Linked DNA regions of Frankia alni ACN14a. The protein of the gene in region 1 interacts with the protein of each later gene in a pairwise test. Links are inferred from orthologs where the notes say so. Each region holds a gene or a part of one and is shown on either strand. Other genes may lie near its edges. The genes, in order: nth and aceE.

Region 1 (12,783 bases):
CGGCCTGGACGGGATCGTCCGGATCGTGAAGGTGGTCGGGTTCGTCGCGAGCGCCGCCGGGTTCACCGCCCAGCCCGCGGTCCTCAACGGGGCGAGCGAGCTGTTCGTCGACGTCTTCGGCGACGCCGGCCTGCACGCCCGGTCGGCGGTCGGGGTCGCCTCGCTGCCGCTGGGCGCGCCGGTGGAGGTCGAGGTGGTAGCCCGGGTGGCGGCCCCCGCCCGGGACCGAGCCGAGGCCTGAGCCACCCACCCGAGGCCTGAGCCACCCACCCGAGACCTGAGCCGACCCACCCGAGACCGAGCGGACCCGCCCCGGTCCGGGCGGCGAGGTCCGGCCTCGATCGGCAGCGGCCGCCGGTGGTGCTCACTAGCATCGGGCCCATGGTCGATCACAAGGCTGCCCTGCTCGCCCGGCTGCAACGGTCGCTGGTCGTCGTCCGCGATCCCGCTGGTCGCCCCGGCCCCGGCCCCGGTGGCGGGACGGGGTCGCCGCAGCCGGCGGCGGGCTCGTCGGCGCCCGTGCGCGACGCCGCCACGGTCGTCCTGCTGCGCGACGCGCCGGGCGGTCGCGGCATCGAGGCGTACCTGCTGCGGCGGGTGACGGGGATGGCGTTCGCCGGCGGGATGTACGCCTTCCCCGGCGGCCGGGTGGATCCCACCGACATGGGACCGGACGTGCCCTGGGCCGGGCCGCCGGTCACCGAGGTGATGCACGCGCTCGACGCGGACCCCGCGCTCGCCCGCGCGCTGGTCTGCGCCGCGGTGCGCGAGACCTTCGAGGAGTGCGGCGTGCTGCTGGCGGGCGCCGTTACCCCGGCCCCGGCTGGTGGGACGGCCGGGGCGGTCGGTGGGACGGCCGGCGCGCGCAACCTCGACGAGACGGGCCGCGCCGCGGCCCGCCGGGCCCTGGAGCGCCACGAGCTCGGACTGAGCGAGCTGCTGCGCCGGCACGACCTGGCGCTGCGGGCCGACCTGCTCGCGCCCTGGGCCCGCTGGGTCACCCCGGAGATCGAACCGCGGCGCTACGACACCCGGTTCTTCGTCGCGGCCCTGCCCGACGGGCAGTCCCCCGAGCAGCCCTCCCGGGAGGCCGACCGGATGGAGTGGATGCGGCCCGTCGACGCGCTCGAGCGTCACGCCGCCGGCTCGCTGGGCATGCTGCCGCCCACCGCGTTCACGCTGGCCGAGCTGTCCGAGCACGACGACGTCGCGTCGGTCCTCGCCGCCGCCCACGCCCGCGACCTGTCCCCGATCATGCCGAAGATCCTCGTCAGCGGTGGGGAGGCACACCTGCTGTTGCCGCACGACGAGGCCTATGACGGCCCGTCCGCCGACAGCCTGGCCGCCGACAGCCCAGCCGCCGACGGCCCGTCCGCCGAAAGCCCGGACGGCGGCGTCGGCTGAACCGTCCGACATACCGACATCCGCGGGTTGCGGCACGCTCGGCGCGATGTCCCGGTGCGGGACCGTGCGGAACGCACCGCGCAGACGGCAGGCGAGCCTGGTGGCGTACCGGAGCGCGCGACAGTGGGCGGGAACAGCGGTAAGGGTGCTTTCATGACGACTCCTCGACAGGTCACCCCGCTGGCCGCGGTGCTGCTCGCGCCGAACCCGGGTCCAATGACGCTGGACGGCACCAACACCTGGCTCCTGCGCGCCGCCGGCGAACAGGGATGCGTGGTGGTCGATCCCGGGCCCGACGACGCGGGGCACCTGGCCGCTGTGGCGGCGGCCGGGCGCGTCGAGCTGATCCTGCTCACCCACGGACATGCCGACCACAGCGCCGGCGCCGCCGCGTTGCACCGGCTCACCGGCGCCCCGGTCCGCGCGCTGGACCCGGCGCACCGCCTCGGCTCGGAGGGGCTCACCGCCGGCGACGTGATCGCGACCGCGGGGATCGAGCTGCGCGTGCTGCCCACCCCGGGCCACACCTCGGACTCGCTGTCGTTCCTGCTCAGCGGCGACGAACGCCCGGCGCCGGCCCTGCCCGCGGACGCCGCCGGCACCGCCGGCCTGCCGTCCGGGCCGGGGGTCCTGACCGGGGACACGATCCTCGGCCGCGGCACGACCGTCGTCGCCCACCCGGACGGGCGGCTCGGTGACTACCTCGACAGCCTGCGGCTGCTGCGCGAGCTGGGGGAGACCACGGTGTTGCCGGGACACGGCCCGGAGCTGCCCGCCGCCGGCCGTGCCGCGGAGCACTACCTGGCCCATCGGCGCGACCGGCTGGAGCAGGTCCGCCGCGCGCTGGTGGACGCCGGGGTCGACGCGGCCGAGGCCGATCCCGCCGACGTGGTCCGCCGGGTGTACGCGGACACCGACCGGGCGCTGTGGTTCGCGGCCGAACTTTCCGTCAGGGCCCAACTGGACTACTTGCGGGAACATCCCGACATCCCCTGAACGAGCCAGGCACTTCGGGTTGGTCCCCATGGTCGCGACCCGTGACATATCCTCACGGCGGCCGTGAGCCGGGCCACCCGTTCGCCACCCGCGGGCCAGCGGCCCCGGCCCGGTCTCCGCCAGCCCACTGCGGGCCGCTGACCAGGCAGAACAGGCGTCCGGCCGCGGCGGAACGGCAACCGACCGAGCCTCGCCGCGCCCGGCCACGCGGGGCTGGACAGCCCCGGTACCACCGGGAGGCACCCACGCGGCCGCGGTCGGTCACCCGACAGGAGGGGATGCCGGGAAGGAGACCCAGACCACTAAACTCTGGCGCGGAGGGAACCGATCGTGCGCAGGATGACGACTTCGACCAGCCGGCAGCCGAACGACCGGTCCGGGGCGGCCCAGGGCCACCCGGTCGGGCGAGACGCGGCGCCGATGATGCCCCTACCCCGGGAGGCCCGCAGATGAGGGTGCCCGCGCGATCCCCACGCCCCGGGCGGCGACCATGGTGATCACCGCACCGCACATCGGGCCGCTGCGCTGCCCCCGATGCGGCTCGGCGGCGGTCCCCGGCGGGCGGTTCTGCTACCACTGCGGCCTGGAGTTCACCCAGGCCGAGGCCCCGGCGTCCGAGGTCCCGGAACGGCGTGTGGTCACCGTACTGTTCGGCGACCTGTCCGACTTCACCGGCTGGGCCGACAACCGCGACCCGGAGCGCGTGGGCGAGATGACCGACCGGGTGCTCGCCGCGCTGGCCCACGAGATCGACGAGGTCGGCGGGCGTGTCGACAACCTCACCGGCGACGGCATCATGGCCGTGTTCGGCGCGCCCACCGCCCACGAGGACGACCCGGAGCGCGCCGTGCGGGCCGCCGCCGCGATGCAGGAGACCGTCCGCCGGCTCGTGCAGGACACCGCGGGCGACAGCGCGGAGGGCCGCCTCGGCCTGCGCGTCGGGATCAACACCGGCGAGGTCCTCGCCGGGGTGCAGGCGGCCATCTCGTACACGGTGATCGGCGACACGGTGAACACCGCGGCCCGGCTGTCGGCCGCGGCCACGATCGGCACCGTCTACGCGGGCCGTGAGACGGTGCTGGCGACCCGGTCGGTGGCGAGCTGGCGCGAGCTGCCCGACCTCACCCTCAAGGGCAAGCGGGAGCCGGTCCCGGCGTACGAGCTGATCAGCCTGCGCCCCTCCAACGTTGCCCGGCCGGGTCTCGCCGACGACGCGCCGTTCCTCGGCCGCGACGCGGAGCTGGCCGTCCTCGAGACGCTCTTCGCCGAGGTCGTCACCCGGCGCTCGCCGGAGGTCGCGCTGATCGTCGGCGAGGCCGGGATCGGCAAGACCCGGCTGGCCAGCGAGCTGGCCGACCGGGCCGAGCGGACGCCCGGCACGGTGGCGCTGTGGGGACGCACCGTCCGCCACGGCGACGGCCGGGGCCTCGCGCCCCTCGTCGACGTCGTGCGCAACGCCTGCGGCGTCACCGACGGCGACTCGCTCGACCGGGTGGCCGACCGGGTCCGGCGCACCGTGGCCGGGCTGTCCCACCCCCTCACCGGGGCGCGGCTGCCCGCCGGCATCGCCGACCGTTTACTCCTTCTGCTCGGTGTGCCCCTGGACCGGCGCGCCACCATCCCGGCCACCACCCCGGGCGACCCGGCGGCCCGCGCCTCCCACATCGAGGAGGCCGAGCAGCGTGCCGTGGAGGCGACGGTGGAGGCCGTTGCGCTGCTGCTCAGCGCGCTGGCGCGGTCCGGGCCCATCCTGGTGCTGATCGACGACCTGGAGTGGGCGACGAGCCAGCTCAGCGACGCGATCGGCCGGCTCGCCTCGCGCCTGTCCGGGCCGGTCCTGCTCGTCCTGCTCGACCGGGCCGGGCCGCGTCTGGCCACCCTGCCCCGGATCCGGCGCATCGACCTGCAGTCGCTGAGCACGGAGGCGTCCGGCCTGCTGCTGCAAAGCCACCTGCGGGGCAAGACGCTGGAGCCGCACACCCGCGACGACCTGCTCGCCCGGGTGCACGGCAACCCGTTCTTCCTCGTCGAGCTGCTCAACCTCCTCATCGACCGGCGGCTGCTGCACCCGGGCGACGGCACCGGCGACGGCGACCAGGCCGAGCTGGTGCTCGACGGATCGTTGGCGGAGACCCCGTTGCCGGCCGGCGTGCAGTCCGTGCTCGCCGCCCGCATCGACGATCTCGACCCGGTCGCCAAGGCGGTGCTGCGGGCCGCGGCGGTGCTCGGCCGGCGTTTCCCCGCGGAGGCGCTGCCGATGGTCGACGAGCGGCCGGCCGAGGAGGTCACCCGGGCGCTGGAGGTCCTGACCGAACGCCAGCTCGTCCGCCCGCCGCGAGCGGCCGAGACCCGCTGGCGCTTCGTCCACCCGATGGCCCGGGACGTCGCGTACGCCGGCCTGCCGAAGGTCGAGCGGGCCCGCCGGCACGCCACCGCCGCCCGCTGGGGCGTCACGGCGATGATCGGCAGCTCCCGCTCCGTGTCGACCTTCGTCGCCGGCCACGCCCTGCGCGCCTACGACCTGGCCGCCTCGATGGGCCTGCCGCCGAGCGACCCGGCCTGGTCGTCCCGGATGTCCGGGTTCCACGCGCATGTCCGGCTGGCCCGGGCGGCGCTCGCCCGCGACGACCACCGGACCGCGGCCGATCTGCTCGCCAGTGCCCGCCGGCTCGGCCGAGGCATGATCGACACGCAGGAGGACAACGTCGTCCGCGTGCTGCACGCCGAGGCCCTGGTGGGGCTGCGCCACCTCGAGGAGGCCGAGCGCACCCTGCGCCCGGCGCTGCGGGCCGGCGCCCCCGCCCGCCGGGCCGCCGCCTTCTCCGTGCTCGGGGAGCTGCGCCAGAAGCAGGGCCGGACCGAGGAGGCGGCCCAGTGCCTGCTCACCGCGCTGGAATCGGCCCGCCGGGCCGGGGACGAGCGGGCCACCGCCGCCGCGCTGCGCCGGCTAGGCATGCTGGAGTACAACGCCGGCCGGATTGGCGCGGCCGAGGACCGGTACCTCGAGGCCCTCACGATCGCCCGCCAGGTCGACGACCCCCGCGGCGTCGGCTGGGCGCTGCAGCACCTTGCCTGGAGCGCCACCACCCGCGGGGACTACCCCCGGGCCGAACGGACGCTGCGTGAGGCGTCGGCGGTGTTCGAACGGCTGGAGGACACCGGCGGACTCGGCTGGTGTCGGGGCACCGAGGCACTGGTGCTCCTGCTGTCCGGCCAGCTCACCCGCGCCCGCAAGCTCACCCGCGAGCTGATCGAGATCGCGGGTTCCGTCGGCGAGCAGTGGGGCATGGGTGTCTGCCTGACCGTGGACGCGATCGCCGCCGCGGAGCTGGGGGACATCGCCGCCGCAGAGTCCCACGCGCAGCGGGCCACGGAGCTGTTCGAGAATTCCGAGTACACGTGGGGATCGATGCTGGTGCTCGTCGCCCGGGGCCTCGCCGCCCGCGGCGCTGGCGAGCCGGCCCGCGGGGCGAGGTACCTCGAGCAGGCCTGCGACCAGGCCGCCGAGCGCGGCCACGTGGTCGTCGGCGCCCTGGCGCGGGTGCTGCTCGGGCTGACCCTGCTCGACGCCGGCGAGGTCGACCAGGCCGCGCAGGCCGCCGAGATCGCCCTCACCGACCTCGAGCATCTGGAGCTCCACCCGCACGCCCAGCTCGGAGCAAAGGTGCTCGTCGCCCAGATCGCCCGCGCCCGCGGGCGGACCAGCGCCGCGCTGGACCTGCTGCGGGAGGCGCTGTCGGCGAGCGAGCCGGCGACGCTGATGTTCCCCCGCCGGCAGGCGTACGCGCACCTCGCCGGCATCCTGCTGGACGCGGGCCAGCCGGCCGAGGCGCTCGAGGTCGCCCGGCGGGCGGTCGCCGTGGACGCCGAGGACGTGCGCGCCCAGGTGCTGGGCTACCGGGCGCTGGGCACAGCGCTCGTGGCCAACGGCGATCTCGAGGGCGGCCGCGGAGCCTACCTGCGGGCGCTCGCGGCGGCGACCGCCACCGGCGCCGTCAGCGAGGCGCCGCAGACCCGCCGGCTGCTGGCCAGCCTGCCGCCCAGCGGGGGCCCCGCCGGGGCCGGCAATCCCGCGGGCAGCGGTGGCGGTCCAGCGGGCAGCGGTGGCGGTCCGGCCGACGGCGCGGGACCCACCGTTGTCCCGGACGCGGGCGGCCCCGGCGCGGGCCTACCGGAGGCGGGTGTCCCCACCGCAGCGGACGCGCGGTCCCGGCGCGGGGCGCAGCCGGCAGCGGCACAGGCACAGGCACAGGACCTCACCCTGCCGGGGACGACCGGGGACGCCGATCACGCGCGGACAGCATCCTCGCCGGCCGCGGTCGCGGGCAGCGCCGGCTGACCCGCGCAGGGCCATGGGGTGACGTCAGGGGCCGGCGGGCGGGTCGTCCATCGGGGGCGACCCGCCCGCCGGCACGGTGTGCGGGCGTATCGCGGGGCGCGGATGTAGGGCTGTCGGGCTGGGCGCGGGCGTGCCGGTGGAGACGAGTGGCTGACTGCACGGGCAGGCGGCTGGGCGCACGGGGCTCCGGGCCGTCCGGGCGGATCCGGAACGGCGCGTGACGAGCGCCGGGAACTAGCGGGCTCGGCGGGACAGCCGTTCGCGGTCGAGCAGCACGACGGCACGGGAGTCCAGGCGAAGCCAACCGCGGGTGGCGAAGTCGGCAAGCGCCTTGTTCACCGTCTCCCGGGAGGCGCCGACCAGCTGGGCCAGCTCCTCCTGGGTGAGCCCGTGCTCGACCCGGACACCGGCCGCCTCGTTGCCCGGCTGCGCCGGCTCACCGAACCGCTCCGCCAGGTCGAGCAGGGCTTTCGCCACTCGACCCGGAACGTCCGTGAACACCATGTCCGCGACGTTGTCATTGGTGCGACGGAGCCGACGGGCGAGCACGCGCAGCAGCATTGCGCCCGCCTCGGGGCGGGAACGCAGCCAGGGCCGCAGCGCGGTGTGCTCCAGCGACAGCAACGACGCATCCGTGACCGCGGTCGCGGTAGCCGTGCGTGGGCCGGGGTCGAACAACGAAAGCTCCCCGAAGAGGTCACCAGGACCCATTACGGACAGCAGGTTCTCCCGGCCGTCGGCCGACTGACGCCCTATCTTCACCTTTCCGGACAGGACCACGAAGACCCGGTCACCGACGTCTCCCTCTCGGAACAGCACGTCCCCGCGGGTGACGTCCTGCCGATCAAGATGGTCGGAGAGGGCCAGCCGATCCTGCTCGGAGAGCCCGACGAACAGCGGTACGCGGGCAAGCAGATCCTCCACGGTCCTGAGCATGCCAGGACTATCGGTGGAGGGCACGGGCAGGGACCCCCAGCAATCAAATTGCTCCACGGAGGTGAACGTGGAGCGACCAACCGTGTGCCGTTCGCGAGAATCCGCCCTTGATCAGGCACTTCCGGATGCCACGTCCGGGTGTTTTAATCCCCACCACCGCGCCCCGCCACGGGCGGCGGGAGCCGTCTCGCCCGGACGGGCCAGATGTGTACCGGGTCGATCGGCCCGGTCGCCGATGGGCCGATGGACCCGGTGCAGGCGCCTGGACGGATGGCCGGGGGCCGCCAGGGCCTTCGGCCCGGGGCCCGGGGGGCTCCCCGCCCGGCGCCGCTCCCCCACTGTGCCCGCCGTCCGAACCCGCCACCTGCGGCAATGCCCGCGGGCGCCGAAACCGACAGAAAAGCAATCGGATGCGCCACCCGCCGCGCACCTGTACCCGGACCGTTGTTGGCGCGCGGCGGGCGACATGTGATATACGCCAGGACCGGCCATCCACCCGACACCGAGAGAACGGCGGCAGGCGTGCCGGGGCATCAGGCCGCCCGATGCTTGCCGGGCGAGCCTCGGCGCAGCCGGCGCCGGTACCGCTCGAGCGCGGCGGGCAGGCCCTGCTGGACGAAGGTGTCGACCTCGTCAGGTTGGGCGTTGTCGAGGAAGCCCTCCAGTCCCTTGCCCGTGTCGGCGGCGTTCAACGGGCGTTCCACCCGTTCCATCGCCAGCAGAAGTCCGAGAAGCACCAGAGGAAAGAAGATCGCGGCAATGACAAACATGACTCCTCCATGGTGGCCGACGAGCGATCGGCAGCCGCACCGGGGGTGGGTGTGTCGCGGATCGGGTTGCCGGCATCGGTCATGACCACACGGCACGCCCACCGGTGCCACCAGGGCCGGATCGGCCGGCGGATACGCTGCGGGACATGCCCGCCGCCGTCGACACCGCGACCGAGACACCACTCGCGAGGACCCGGCGGGCCCGGCGGATCGTGCGTCTGCTGGGCGAGGTCCACCCGGATGCCCGCATCGCGTTGCACTTCGACAACGCTCTCGAGCTGCTGGTCGCCACGGTGCTCTCCGCCCAGTGCACCGACAAGAAAGTCAACGAGGTCACGCCGGCGGTGTTCGCCAGGTATCGGTCGGCAGCGGACTACGCGGCCGCCGACCGGGCCGAACTCGAGACGCTGCTGCGGCCGACCGGGTTCTTCCGCGCGAAGGCGAACTCGGTGATCGGCATCGGCGCGGCACTCACCGAGCGCTTTGGCGGCGAGGTCCCCCGCCGGCTCGACGAGCTGACCACCCTGCCCGGCGTGGGCCGCAAGACCGCCAACGTCGTCCTCGGCCACGCGTTCGACACCCCGGGCATCACCGTGGACACTCACGTCGGGCGCCTGGCACGCCGGTTCGGGCTGACCGGCGAGACCGATCCGGTCCGGGTCGAGGCCGACCTCGCCGGGCTCATCGAGCGGCGGGACTGGACGATCGCCTCCGACCGCATGATCTTTCACGGCCGGCGGTTCTGCCACTCCCGCCGGCCGGCGTGCGGCGCCTGCGCCCTGGCCCGCCTGTGCCCGTCGTTCGGACTCGGTCCCACGGAACCGGACGAGGCCGCCAAACTCGTGCGGGGAACACGCGGCGACGTCGAAGCCTTGCGGTGAGGGAGATGTCCACGCCTTCGCCCGCTTCCCCCGACGCACCCTTCCCCGGTCCCGCCAACGCCACCGCATCGCCCCCCCACATCGCCGCTCCGGCCGAGGTCGCCAGCCCGGTCGAGGTCGCCCGTCCCGGCGAGATCGCGCACCCCCCCGCGGTGCCGCGCCCGTCGGATCCCGTCGACACGGCGAGCCTGAGCGACACGGCGAGCCTGAGCGACACGGCGGCAGGCCGCTCCGCGGCACCGGCATGGTTGCGCAGCCTCGCCGGCCACCTGGGCGATGCGCTGGTGACCGGCCGAACCCGCCCGGGCCCGCGCGCCGCCGACGCCCGACCGGCGGCCGTCCTCATCCTGTTCGGCGACGGCCCGGACGGCCCGGACGTCCTGCTGCTCGAACGGGCGGCCGAGCTGCGCAGCCACGCGAGCCAGCCGGCGTTCCCCGGCGGCGCCGCCGACGCCACCGACGCCGACCGGGCGGCCACCGCGCTGCGAGAGGCCGCCGAGGAGGTCGGCCTCGACCCGGCGGGCGTCGAGGTGCTGGCCGTCGCCTCGCCGCTGTACCTGCAGGCCAGCCACTACCTCGTCACCCCGGTGCTCGCCTGGTGGCACACCCCGTGCGCGGTCGCACCCGTCGACCTCGCCGAGACGTCGTTCGTCTCCCGGGTCCCGCTGGCCGAACTCGCCGACCCGGTCAACCGGGTGATGCTGCGCTACGCCCAGGGTGGCCTGCTCAGTCCGGCGTTCCAGGTCCACGGCATGCTGGTCTGGGGCTTCACCGCCGGCATCCTCGACATCCTGCTGCGGCTGGGCGGATGGGAGCGCCCGTGGAACCACACGGCGGTGGTGGACTACCCGCCGAACGCGCCCCGAGACGAAAGGCACCACCGTTGACATCCTCCCCCGCGGACCGCGACCAGGCGGCCCGCCCGGCGGACCCGGGCTCACCCGGCCGGCGAGCGTCCCGCGCCGCGGCGCTGCTCGGGCTGGTCCTTGCCGTGCTGCTGGGCGTCGCGGGCTGCGGCGGCGACGGCGGCAGCAGTCCGTCCGCCGGCCCCACGCTCAGCGCCACCCAGGGGACGGACGGCGTCCAGGTGTTCGCGGTCACCGGCCTGCCAAGCATGAAATTCTCCGCCACGGAGCTGCTGGCGAAGCCCGGGAAGATCCGCGTCGACTTCTCCGTGGCGCAGGGCTCGGCGCCGCACAACTTCGTCGTCCCGCGCATCCCCGCCGCGCACACCAGCATCGTCTCCGCCGGAGAGTCGCAGAGCGTCACCTTCACCGTGACGGAGCCGGGCGACTATCCGGTGGTCTGTACCCTGCATCCCAACATGACGGCCACGCTGAAGATCACCTGAGTCCGGGTCGACCCCGCCGTGCCCAATGTGCTCGACGTCGTCCTGTTGGTGGTCGTCGTCCTCTTCGCGGTCTCCGGCTACCGGCAGGGCTTCCTGGTGGGTGCCCTGTCGTTCGTCGGCTTCCTGGGCAGCGGAGTGCTCGGCGCGAAGATCGCAAAACCGTTCACCGAGCTGATCGGTCAGCAGGGCCATGGTGCGCTGGTCGGCCTGCTCGTCGTGCTCGGGCTCGCCCTGGTCGGCCAGGTCGCCGGCACGGCGCTCGGCGTCGCGCTGCGTGAGCGGCTGACCTGGCGGCCCGGAAGGGCCGTCGACGCCGCCGCCGGGGCGGTGCTCTCCGGCGTCTCGGTGCTGCTCGTCGCCTGGCTGCTCGCGACCGCCGTCGACCGCTCCCCCTTCGAGTCCCTCGCCCGGTCGGTCCACGACTCCCACGTGCTCGCGGCGGTGGACGCCGGCATGCCCGACGGGGTCCGCGAGACCTTCGCCGACCTGCGCCAGATCGCCGACGACACGGCCTTCCCCGAGGTCTTCGCCGGCCTCGGGGGCGAGCGGATCATCGCGGCCGGCCCGCCGGACCCGGCCACCACCCAGGCCGCCGGGGTACAGGCCGCCGCGGCGAGCATCGTGAAGATCCGCGGCGTCGCCCGGTCCTGCGACCAGCGGGTCGAGGGCTCCGGCTTCGTGATCGCCCCCCAGCGGGTCATGACCAACGCGCACGTCGTGGCCGGCGTCCGTCACCCGACGGTCGTGCTGTCCACCGGCACCCTGCCGGCCGAGGTCGTGGTGTTCGATCCGGACCGGGACGTCGCCGTGCTGCGGGTGCCGGACCTGCAGCGCCCCCCGCTGCGGATGCGGGCCAGCCCGCCGGCCGCCGCCGAGGAGCCGGCGGTCATCGCCGGATATCCCCAGGACGGGCCGTACACCACCGTGGCTGCCCGCGTCCGCAACCACCAGCGGGCCCGCGCGGCGAACATCTACGAGCACGGCACCGTCGTGCGCGACATCTACTCCGTTCGTGGCCAGGTGCTGCCGGGGAACTCGGGCGGCCCGCTACTCGCCCCGGACGGGACCGTGCTCGGCGTGGTGTTCGCCGCGGCGATCGGCGACGACGACACCGGCTACGTGCTCAGCTCCGCCGAGGTTGCGCAGCCCGCCGAGGTCGGCAGCGTCGCGGTGACGCCGGTCAGCACGCAGGGCTGCGACTGACGGCCGGCCGGGATCGTCCGTGGGTCGTCCCGGACGTCATCCGGACGGTCAGGAGTCGAGCCAGGCCAGCAGCTCGGCGTTGACGAGGTCCGGGACCTCCTCGTGCGGGAAGTGTCCGACCCCGCCGTGCAGCTTCCAGGTGTAGGAACCGCTGACGTAGCGCCCGGACCCCTGGGCGGTGGACGGCAGGAAGCAGCGATCGGCCGCACCGTGGATCTGCAACGTGTCGACGTGCAGGGAGCGCCGCAGCACGCCGGCGAACCGCGCCCCGTCCGGCCGGAACAACGAGCGGAACACCCATCGGTGGTACTCCAGGGAGCTGTGCGCCACACCGGGGATACGCATCGCCGAGCGGTAGCGCCCCTCCGCCTCGGCGTCGGGATACCCGGGACCCCCCCACGCGCGCAGGAGGACCGCAACCCGGAGGGCATCCCTGGCGACCAGGGACCGTTCGGGGCGCCACGGCAGTTGGAAGCCCGCCAGGTAGCGGCTCGCGGCGCCCTGGCCCCGTGGGTCCGCCGCGATCTGGTGACGCAGCCGCAGCGGGTGGGGCATCGCCAGGACGGCGAGGCGGCGGACGACCATCGGATGGCGGGTCGCCGTCGTCCAGCCCAGCAGGCCGCCCCAGTCGTGGCCGACGATGACCGCGTCCTGCTCGCCGAGCGCCCGGATGAGGCCCGCGATGTCGTCGGACAGGGTGAACGCGTCATAGCCGCGCGGCGGCTTGTCACTCGCCCCGTATCCGCGCAGGTCCGGGGCCACGACGCGGTAGCCCGCCGCGGACAGCGCGGTGAGCTGGTGGCGCCAGGCCCACCAGAACTGCGGAAAGCCGTGCAGCAACAGGACCAGCGGGCCGCGGCCGAGCTCCGCGACGTGCAGCCGGGTGCCGTTGGCGGACACGTC
Region 2 (10,819 bases), 1.7 Mb from region 1 along the record:
TCACCGGCTGCGGCGCGGACGACATGTCGACAACGCCACGCGTATCGCCCGATTCTCTACTCGAAAGTAACCAAGGCGTGCGTGACGAGGTCGCGCGAACGGAGCACGATGGGACCAAGGCGTGTTCGCCCGCCGGGTCCCGCCTCGGCCGATGGGAGTCGGTCGATCACCCGCAGCGGCACGCCGGAGGAGAAGGTGACGAGCGGCCAGGACGCGGCGATGCATCGATCATGCGGGTTCCCGCATCCCCGTGCACGTGAAGTGACACATGGGCCGGCGGACGCACGAGGAGGATCTTCTCGAGCGGCACCGGCGGCCCCGGAAGCTTGAGGAGCAGGAGAAGGCGTGGCGCAGGACACAACCCGGAAGTTCTCGGTCATCACCGACGGGCTGCCGAGTCAGCTGCCGGACATCGACCCCTCGGAGACCAACGAGTGGCTGGAGTCACTCGACGCGGTCATCGAGGAGTCCGGCCGCGGCCGGGCCCGCTTCCTCATGCTGAAGCTCCTCGAACGAGCCCGTGAGAAGGCGGTCGGCGTTCCCGGCCTGACCAGCACGGACTACATCAACACGATCCCGCCGGAGCGCGAGCCCTGGTTCCCCGGCGACGAACATGTCGAGCGCCGCATCCGGGCGTATATCCGGTGGAACGCGGCCATCATGGTCAGCCGCGCGAACCGGCCCGAGTTCAACGTCGGCGGCCACATCGCCACCTACGCGTCGAGCGCGAGCCTGTACGAGGTCGGATTCAACCATTTCTTCCGCGGCAAGGACCACCTGAGCTCCTCCCCGGGAAGCGACTCGGGTGACCAGATCTTCATCCAGGGGCACGCCTCGCCGGGCATCTACGCCCGCGCGTTCCTGGAAGGCCGGTTGACGGAGTCCCAGCTCGACGCCTTCCGTCGGGAAAGCGAGTCGGGCGGGCTGTCGTCCTACCCGCACCCGCGGCTCATGCCCGACTTCTGGGAGTTCCCCACCGTGTCGATGGGCCTCGGCCCGATCGACGCCATCTATCAGGCACGCTTCAACCGTTACCTGCTCAACCGCCAGATCAAGGACACCTCGAACAGCAGGGTGTGGGCGTTCCTCGGCGACGGCGAGATGGACGAGCCGGAGTCGATCGGGGCGCTCGGCGTCGCCGCCCGCGAGGAGCTCGACAATCTGATCTTCGTGGTGAACTGCAACCTGCAGCGCCTCGACGGCCCGGTCCGCGGCAACGGCAAGATCATGCAGGAGCTGGAGTCGCTGTTCCGCGGCGCCGGCTGGAATGTGATCAAGGTTGTCTGGGGTCGCGACTGGGACCCGCTGCTGGCCAAGGACACCGACGGCACCCTCGTCCACCGGATGAACACCACCCCGGACGGGCAGTTCCAGACCTACACGACGTCCTCGGGCGAGTACATCCGCGAGCACTTCTTCGGCGCGGACGCCCGGCTGCGCCGCATGGTCGCCGACCTCGCCGACGACGACCTGCGCAAGCTCTCCCGTGGCGGCCACGACTACCGCAAGCTCTACGCGGCCTACAAGGCGGCCACCGAGCACACCGGTCAGCCCACGGTCATCCTCGCCCACACCATCAAGGGCTGGACGCTGGGCAAGGACTTCGAGGCCCGCAACGCCACCCACCAGATGAAGAAGCTGACCAAGGCGGAGCTCAAGGAGTTCCGCGACCGGCTCTACCTGGAGATCCCGGACTCGGCGCTGGCCGGGGACCTGCCCCCCTACTACCACCCGGGGCCGGACTCCGAGGAGATCCAGTACATGCGGGAGCGCCGGGCCTCGCTCGGCGGGTCGATGCCGCGGCGCGTCGTGCGGGCCAAGCCGCTCCCCCAGCCGCCCGCGAAGATCTTCGACGAGCTGCGCAAGGGCTCGGGCAAGCAGCCCGTCGCCACGACCATGGCGTTCGTCCGGCTGCTCAAGGACCTCATGAAGACCAAGGAGATGGGCGCACGGTTCGTGCCGGTCATCCCCGACGAGGCCCGCACCTTCGGCATGGACGCCATGTTCCCGACGGCGAAGATCTACTCGCCGCACGGGCAGCGTTACGAGGCCGTCGACCGCGAGCTGCTGCTGTCCTACCAGGAGTCCGAGTCCGGCCAGATGCTGCACGAGGGCATCAGCGAGGCCGGCTCGATGGGCTCGGTGATCGCCGCCGCGACCTCGTACTCCACCCACGCGCAGTACATGATCCCGGTCTACGTCTTCTACTCGATGTTCGGGTTCCAGCGCACCGGTGACCAGATGTGGGCGCTCGGCGACCAGCTCGGCCGCGGCTTCCTGCTCGGCGCCACCGCCGGGCGGACCACGCTCAACGGCGAGGGCCTGCAGCACCAGGACGGCCACTCGCTGCTGCTCGCCTCGACCAACCCGGCCTGCGTCGCCTACGACCCGGCCTTCGCGTTCGAGGTCTCGCACATCGTCCGCGACGCCCTGGACCGGATGTACGGCGAGCGTGACGAGAACGTCTTCTACTACCTCACCGTCTACAACGAGCCCGTTCCGCAGCCGGCCGAGCCGGCCGGCCTCGACCCGGCGCAGATCATCGCGGGCATGTACCGGTTCCGGCCGGCCGAGGAGCTCGTCGGCGGCCTGCCCAGCGGCGGCGCCGAGGGTGGCTCGGGGCCGCGGGCGCAGTTGCTGGCCAGCGGCACGTCCATCCACTGGGCGCTCACCGCGCAGGAGATCCTCGCCGCCGACTTCGGCGTCGCCGCCGACGTGTGGTCGGTGACCTCGTGGAACGAGCTGCGCCGGGAGGCCCTCGACTGCGAGCGGGCCAACCTGCTCAACCCCGAGGCCGACGACGCCGTGCCGTACGTGACCCGCATCCTCGACGGCGCCCCCGGCCCCGTCGTGGCGGTCTCCGACTGGATGCGCGCGGTGCCCGACCAGATCTCCCGCTGGGTGCCGCAGGCGTTCACCTCGCTCGGCACCGACGGCTACGGGCGCTCCGACACCCGGCTGGCGCTGCGCCGGCACTTCAAGGTCGACGCCGAGTCGGTCGTCGTCGCCGCCCTGGAGTCCCTGGTCCGGGCCGGCGAGGTCAAGGCCAGCCTGGTCGAGGACGCGATCCGCCGCTTCGGCCTGCGCGACGACGACGACGCCGTCGGCGGCACCGACGCCGGCTGAGCCACCCGCCCGGCCGGGCCAGCACGCCGAGCCGGGCCAGCACGCCGGGCCGGGCCAGCACGCCGGGCTGAGTGACCACGCCCGGCTGGGCCACCACGCCGGCCGGCCTGCGGGCCGACCGACCCATGGCGGGCCCGGGGTGGACGACCTGACCAGGCCGTCCACCCCGGGCCCGCCGGTCTTTCCGCGGCCGGGGCGACGCCCGGTCCCACCCCTCGGGGGGAGGCGACGGCGGCGGCGCCGGCCGGCCCGGCACCCCCGGTCCACCCCGGCAGGGGTGCCACCATCGGAGGGTCGCGACGCGGCGCGCCACCCCCGGTCCCACCCCCGCGCGGAGGCACCCCCTGCCGGCGCCGGCCATCATCACCCGCCGGTGCCGGCACTCCCGGGGAAAACGCCGCCCAAGCGGGCCCCGGCCCAGCCGGAGGCCGCCGGCCGGGCCGATACCGGCCCGGCCGTGGTGTCACGAGCCTCACCCCGGCCGGGCGCGGCGGCGGCGCGCCGGTGCGCACCGGCGTCGGTGTCGCCCTGCGTGACCAGGGTGGCCGACACCGACGTGCCAGACCGCCTCCGGCAGCCATGCCGATCCGTCCTGGGCCCGCACTGGCACGGCCGTGCCACCACCGTCATGCCCCGCCTAAAGGCACAACGAGTTCCACATCGGGGCCGCAAACACTAGTCTCACGGAGGTGACATCGGGAGATCGGCGACGCGGCGTACCACGCCGCGGACCCCACGCAGGCGGCACTCCCCGCGTACGCCGCCCCGCGCAGCTACGGTGTCGGAGAGCGACGAGATGTGGCCTGCCTGGTACGCGAGACCATGAAGTGATCAGGTACGGTCGCCGCATCCGCCGCGCCGCCCATGATCCGGCCGGTGACGGGACGTCCGGCCGGTTCACCCGCACGGATTCGGACGACGGCTGCCCGGCGCAGGCCGCGACGGTCGAGGAGGACGAGGTGAACGGTGTCACGACGACCCCCACACTCGCGGTGGCACCATCCGCGCCGTGGCCGGGCAGGCTCGCGGTGACCCCGCGGCGATCCGTGTGCGCCGGGGCCCCCACCAGCGGCGGGCGGGCGGCATGATCCTGCGAGCCCGCCGCATCGAACGGCTGGAGGAGCATCCCAACCTGCGAGGGATCCTCGGGATCCTCGCCCAGCTCGTGCACACCACCGACGCCGAGCTCGGCTCGCTCGCCGCGGCCTGGCGCAACTCCGGCTACCTGGCCGCCGCCCGGGACAAGGCGCTGGCGCCCGACTCGCCGCTGATCGTCGAGGTGCTGGCCGCGTTCGACGCTCTGAGCGCCATCTACGCCGACGACCTCGCCGGCGCCGACTACGTCACCGTCGAGCCGTCGGTCGCGGCCACCGCGCTGCGCGCGATGCGCGACGCCGTCGCCGCCTCCTACGCGCGGCCCATCCTCGGCCGCGCCGAGTACGCCGCGCTCATGCGGCCCTGGCGCGCGGTGTACCCGCGGGCGCGCTCGCACGAGCCCGACCTCGGCCCGGCCGCCGCGGACGTCAAGCGGGTCCTCGCCGCGCTGCCGGTCCTCGCCGGCCGCTGCCACGACCCGGACAGCCTGGAGGTCTTCGACGGGCTGCTGGTCAGCGCCCTGACCCGGGACGACTCCGCCCACCAGCAGGCCATGGACGCCGCGTTCGCGAGCGCCGTGGTGACCGGTCGCCGACGGGTGTGGACGCTGGTGCGCCGCAGTGCCGCCGAGGGGTTCTGGCGGCTGTGCCCGGACTGCCGCGGCAAGCGCGCCGCCACCGACTCCAGCGAGGACCACCGGGTCATGGAGCTGTGCGCCGACCTGGCCTGCGCGCTGCTCGTCGAGGACCTCCTCGACTCCTCCCAGTTCACGCAGCTCACCCGCCCGCTGCACACGCTCATCCCGCTCCAGCACCGCGGCGGCTGAACGCCCGCGCCCGCGGCGGCCAGCGCCGGGCCTGCGGACGCCCGGGGCGCCGGCCGCCGGGCGTCGCGGCTCAGCTGTCGCCGGGGCGGCGCGGGCGGTAGACGATCAGCCGGGCACCGCTCGGAGTGATCACGATCCGCTCGACCCCCTCGGTGACCTCGCCGTCACAGGCGAAGGGCAGCGGCCCGGGCTGGCGGGAGGAGATCAGCACCCGCTCCACCGTGCGCTGCTCGTACACCCGGCTGCGGCCGAGCCGGCCGGTGAGGACCGCCCCCACCAGCCGCAGCCGGGCCAGCGGCGCCGACGCGTCGACGATCCGCAGGTCAAGCAGGCTCTCGTCGAGCCGGTTGCGGTAGGTCGGGGCGAAGCCGTCGGGGCGGTACACCCCGTTGCCGACGAAGATCAGCCAGACCCGACGGGGCTCGGAGTCGATCTCCACCTCGAACGGCGGCTCGTGGCGCAGGATCCAGCAGAGCGCAATGATCATCGCGGGCCACTTGCCGATGCGCCGCTCGAACTTCTCCCGCACGGCCACCATGTCGGGATAGCCGCCGAGGCTGGCGGTGTTCACGAAGATCCGGGAGAACCGGTCGAACACCGCGGAGATGCCGTCGGCCCGACCGAGGTCGACGGCGACCGCCGCCCCCTCACGGATCGCCTGCACCGAGTCCCCGGCGCCGACCAGGCCCAGGTCGGCGGCGAAGTGGTTGAGCGTGCCCGCCGGGAAGACCGCCAGCGGCATGCCGCGGGCCAGCGCCACCTGCGCGGCCGCGTTGATGCTTCCGTCGCCGCCGGCGATGCCCAGCACCCTCGACGACGACGCGGCGCCGGCCAGCGCGGCGGCCATGTCGTCGGCCGGTCCGACCTCGACGACCTCCGCCCGGGGCAGGTCGGCGCGCAGCACGGCGAGCAGATCGGCGTGGTTGCCCTGGCCGGAACGCGCGTTGACGACGACGGTGAGGCCGTCACCCTCGGGCAGCGCCGGCGCCCAGGCCGACGCCGGGCTCGCCCGCGCCGGCACCCAGGGCCGCCGCGGCATCACCTTCGTGGTCAGCAGGCCCGCGCCGACGCCCAGCAGGATCCCCGCGGCCACGTCCCCGGGGTAGTGCACCCCGACGTAGACGCGGGAGAACGCCACGGTGGCGGCGAGGGCGGCCACCGGCACCGCCACCCCGGGGGCGTCGAGGGCGACCCCGGTCGCGAAGGCGGCGGCGGAGGCCGCGTGCCCGGACGGGAACGAAAAGGTCGTCAGGTCGCGGGAGAGCCGGCGTAGCGGCGGGATGCCGTGCGTCGGCGGGCGGTCGCGGCGGAACACCAGCTTGGCCGGCCCGTTGGCCAGGACGCTGGCGACGCCGAGCCCGATCAGGCCCCGGGCCGCAGCCGGGCGGCGGCGCCCCTTGCTGGCCCCCAGCGCCCCCGCCACACCCCACCACAGCAGACCGTGGTCGGCGGCATGCGACAGCCGCGGCAGGACCGGGTCGAGCAGCGGGCGCCCGCCGGCGAGCGCGGTGAACAGGGAGCGGTCCGCCCGGGTGAACGCCTGCACGAAGCTGCGGCCGAGGGCGATGTCGCGGCGCATGAGCAGGCGCGCCCGGCGCCCGACCGGACTCGCGGCCGACGGCAGGCCGCCGCCCGACCCGCGGGACACCTCCGCCCGCCACCGGTCGGCCAGGCCGGTCCCCCGCGCCACTCCGACAATCCCCCGCACAGACCCGCCCGCCGATCTCGCCGTCACGCCGGCACCGTACCCGCCCAGGGGGTCGCCGGATCAATCTGGACGAAACCTCACAGCCGCGGGCCACGACGCCCCGCCGGCGGCCGGCCGGTCAGACCCGGCGGGACGTGCCGCTCAGCCGCTCAGGCCGGCCGGTCAGACCCGGACGGTCAGACCCGGACGGGAGCCTGGCTCGCCCGCCGGGGCGCCGGGGGCCGCGGGGCGCAGGCCGCCCGCGGCAGGGCACGCCGCGGTTCGACCGTGCGACCGGTCGGCAGGATCTCCCCGGTGTCGTCGAACAGGATCACCCCGTTGCACAACAGGCTCCAGCCCTGGTCCCAGTGCTGGCTGGTCACCCGCGCGGCGTCCCGGTCGGCACCGTCCGCCGCGGGGCAGGGCGGGGAGTGCGGACAGCCGCGCCGCGGTGGAGGAAATGCGCGGGGGGCCGCGGAGGCGGCGGGATCGGTCGGGTCGTCGGTCGGCGCGTTGGGCGTCGGCACCTCGTCTGAAACGCGAACAGCTTGCACGGGCACCAGACGTTACGCCTCCCCGTAAGAAGCGTCACACCGAGGCGCGTGCGGAGGGCCCGGCGTGTCTGCCGCGCCACAGCGCGGGCCGGTCACAGACCGCGCACCGATCGGTCCTGACCAGGGCAGCAGGCGCAGGGTGCTCCATGCAACCCGTTCGGACAGACCGTGATGTGTCCGCAGAGGGACACCGGTAATCCGACCATCCGAGCAGATCGGTAGGTTACGGGGCTGCGGGCGAGCGATCCGCGGCACCGGCCGCCAGAATGACTCGCGTCGGTCTGCTGATGCGTCCACCTGCACGATTGGCCGCCGGCACACCGGCGACCGGTCAGGGGAATCCCGTCACGGACGGCCACCGGTGGACGGTCGCGGGCACGCCCGGCCATGGAGGGGGTACGGACGATGGAGGGTGCCACGGGCACCGGCGCCGACACCGTCGGGGAGACTCCCGCCACCGGCGGGGCAACCCGTTCGCGCGGGCAGGCGTTCGAGGTCTCGGTCGTCATGCCGTGCCTCAACGAGGAGGACTCCGTCGGCGTGTGCGTGCGCAAGGCCCTCGCCGGGCTGGCCGCCGCGGGCGCCGTCGGCGAGGTCGTCGTTGTCGACAACGGCTCGACGGACAGGTCGGCCGAGCTCGCCGAGGAGGCGGGCGCCCGGGTCGTGCACGAGACGCGGCGCGGCTACGGCAACGCCTACCTGGCCGGCTTCGCCGCCGCCAGGGGGCGGCTGATCGTGATGGGCGACGCGGACGACTCCTACGACTTCTCCGACCTCACCGCTCTGCTCGCCCCGCTGCGCGCCGGTCGGGCGGACTACGTGCTCGGTTCCCGCTTCGCCGGGAAGATCCTGCCCGGCGCCATGCCCTGGCTGCACCGCTACGTCGGCAACCCGGTGCTCACCGGCATCCTCAACCGCCTGTTCGACGTGCGCTCCTCCGACGCCCACTCGGGGATGCGCGCGTTCAGCCGCGAGGCGTACCTGCGGATGCGGCTGCGCTGCGAGGGGATGGAGCTGGCCAGCGAGCTGGTCATCGCCGCCGGGCGGGCCGGGCTGCGCATCGAGGAGGTGCCGATCACCTACCACCCGCGGGTGGGTGACTCCAAGCTGCACTCCCTGCGCGACGGCTGGCGCCACCTGCGGTTCATGCTGCTGCTCGCGCCGCGGTACCTGTTCGTCCTGCCGGGTCTGGTGCTGCTGGCGCTCGGGCTCGTCGGCCAGGCGGTCCTGCTCCCCGGCTCCCTGGACGTCGGCTTCCACCGCCTGGACCTGCACTTCTCGATCCTGTTCGCGCTGCTGGCGCTGCTCGGCTGGCAGCTGGTGCTGCTCGGCGTCTGCGCGGACGTCCACAACCACGCGGTCGGCTGGCAGGAGCGCCGCCGCTGGCCGCTGCCGCTGGTCCACCGGGTGTTCACCCTCGAACGCGGCCTGGCGGTCGGGGCCGGACTGTTCACGGTCGGGTTCGTCGTCGACGTCGTGGTGCTCGTGCGCTGGCTCGCGAACGACCTCGGTCCCCTGAACGAGATGCGCCCGGCCCTGCTCGCGATGACCCTGATGGTGCTCGGCGCCCAGACCGCGTTCGGCTCGTTCTTCCTGCGCCTGCTGACCGCGGGGCCCAGCGGCGGCCACCAGCGCGCCGCCGCCCGCCCGGCGATGCGGGCACCCGGTGATCCGCCCGGCGGAGCGCCGCTGGTCGGCATGCACTACGAGACGCAGGAACACCCGGCCGAGGCCGTCGGGTTCTGAGAACGGCGGACATCGACGATGGTCGTCCTGGGCAGGCACCAGTTCCCGCCGCCTCTTCCAGCGCATCCTGATCGGGACGGTGGCTCCCCGCCCCGGCCCCCGGTCAGCATGGCGGCGACGGCGGCTGCCGCCGACCCCGAAGGCCCTCCCTACCCCGCCTACCCCGACGAGCCGGACCCTCTCGGCGAACCGGGCCGGTGGGACGAACCCGAGCGTCGAGACGGCGACGGGAACGGCGATGACGGCGGCAGCGGCGACGACGGCAGCGACGACGGCGACGGCAGCGACGGCGACGGCGACGGCAGCGACGGCGACGGCGGCGGCAGCGATGACGCCGGTGGCGCTCCGCACGATGCCGGCAACGCGCAGCGCGCCGCGCGGGTCCCGGTGTCGCCCGACGCCCCGGTCCTGCTGGGCGCCGACGCGGGCGGTGCGGACCGGCCACCGCCGCACCGCGACCGCCGGCCGCTGCGCCATCTGCCGTTCGCGATCCTGCTCGCCGCGGGCGTGGCGCTGCGGGCCGTCACCGCCTACGCCTACCGGCCGGCGTTCGAGTTCTACGGCGACTCCTACGCCTATCTGCGCCTGTCGACGTTGAAGGCCCCCGACCCGATGCGGCCGGCGGGCTACCCGGCGTTCCTGCGGCTGCTGTCGTTCACCGACAGCCTCTGGTGGGTCACCGTCGTCCAGCACGCGGCGGGGCTGGCGCTGGGCGTGGCCCTCTACGTCCTGCTGGTGCACCGCCGGGTCGCGGCGCCGATCGCGGCGCTCGCCGCGGCGCCGGTCCTGCTCGACGCCTACGAGCTGGTCATCGAGCACTACGTGATGGCCGAGACGCTGTTCGCGGTGCTGCTGGTCGCCGCGATCGTCGCCCTGACCTGGTCGCCCCGCCCGTCGGTGTGGGCGTGCGGGCTGGCCGGGCTGCTGCTCGCCGGCGCGGGCCTGGTCCGCACGATCGGCGTGGCCCTCGCCGTGTTGGTCGTCGGCTACCTGGTACTGCGCCGGGTCGGCTGGCTTCGCTTCGCGACCTTCGTCGTCGCCCTGGCCGTGCCGCTCGCCGGCTACGCCACCTGGTTCCACTCCAGCCATGGGAAGTACGCACTCACCGGCGGCGACGCGGTGTGGATGTACGGCCGGGTGGCACCGATCGCCGACTGCGACCGGCTGCACCTGAGCCGCCCCCAGCTCGTGCTGTGCTCCCCCCATCCCGTCGCCCAGCGGCCGGACCCCAGCTACTACGTGTGGAGCGTCAACAGCCCGTCCCGGCGGCTGCACGTGCCCGCCGACGAGCGCGACGCGCTGCTGCGCGACTTCACCCACCAGGTCATCCGCTACCAGCCCGGCGACTACGCCCGGATGGTCGGCGGGGAACTCGTCCACTACTTCCGCCCCGGCCGGCCGATCGGGCACCGCGACTGGCCCGACGCGACCTGGCGCTTCCCCACCGGGAACGAGCCCCGCTTCCTGCACAACGGCGAGCCGCTGCTGGGCCTGCACGGCGACACCCCGAAACGCGAGGTCCACGCGTCGACGGCCGGCTTCCTGCGCGGATACCAGCGGTACGGCTTCACGCCCGGGCCGGTGCTGGCCGGGATGCTGCTGCTCGCCGTCGTCGCGATCGCGGTGCCGGCCCGGCGCCGCGCCCCGCGCCTGGGCGTGCGCGGCGCCCGGGCCCGCCGACGCTGGCTCGACCAGACGGTCGAGCACCGGCGGCTGCGCGCCGACACGGCCCTGCTGGCGGCCGCCGGCGTCATGATCCTCCTGGTGCCGGCGGCCACGGTCTGC

Evidence for each region.
Region 2: the proteins of nth (region 1) and aceE interact in binary tests that used the Escherichia coli proteins (3 or more experiments, as listed by UniProt). The link is inferred for Frankia alni ACN14a from one-to-one orthologs.

What each region holds. Positions count from the first base shown.
Region 1 is NC_008278.1:7,129,217-7,141,999, forward strand. What follows is about bases 7,740-10,458. They hold nth (endonuclease III), read left to right. Parts: upstream 7,740-8,591; coding sequence 8,592-9,326; downstream 9,327-10,458. Other genes in these bases: FRAAL_RS28610 (hypothetical protein), read right to left, coding at 8,209-8,445; FRAAL_RS28620 (NUDIX hydrolase), read left to right, coding at 9,332-10,213; FRAAL_RS28625 (plastocyanin/azurin family copper-binding protein), read left to right, coding at 10,210-10,458. Also shown: FRAAL_RS28585 (RidA family protein), read left to right, coding at 1-241; FRAAL_RS28590 (NUDIX hydrolase), read left to right, coding at 382-1,404; FRAAL_RS28595 (MBL fold metallo-hydrolase), read left to right, coding at 1,558-2,400; FRAAL_RS28600 (AAA family ATPase), read left to right, coding at 2,891-6,739; FRAAL_RS28605 (Crp/Fnr family transcriptional regulator), read right to left, coding at 6,974-7,675; more of FRAAL_RS28625, read left to right, coding at 10,459-10,677; FRAAL_RS28630 (MarP family serine protease), read left to right, coding at 10,696-11,880; FRAAL_RS28635 (alpha/beta fold hydrolase), read right to left, coding at 11,929-12,783. UniProt on the Escherichia coli protein: DNA repair enzyme that has both DNA N-glycosylase activity and AP-lyase activity. The DNA N-glycosylase activity releases various damaged pyrimidines from DNA by cleaving the N-glycosidic bond, leaving an AP (apurinic/apyrimidinic) site.
Region 2 is NC_008278.1:5,481,083-5,491,901, forward strand. The notes cover bases 1-3,326. They hold aceE (pyruvate dehydrogenase (acetyl-transferring), homodimeric type), read left to right. Parts: upstream 1-345; coding sequence 346-3,126; downstream 3,127-3,326. Also shown: FRAAL_RS22035 (hypothetical protein), read left to right, coding at 4,211-5,047; FRAAL_RS22040 (bifunctional phosphatase PAP2/diacylglycerol kinase family protein), read right to left, coding at 5,118-6,782; FRAAL_RS35620 (DUF5999 family protein), read right to left, coding at 6,932-7,294; FRAAL_RS22050 (glycosyltransferase family 2 protein), read left to right, coding at 7,694-9,034; FRAAL_RS22055 (hypothetical protein), read left to right, coding at 9,143-10,819. UniProt on the Escherichia coli protein: Component of the pyruvate dehydrogenase (PDH) complex, that catalyzes the overall conversion of pyruvate to acetyl-CoA and CO(2).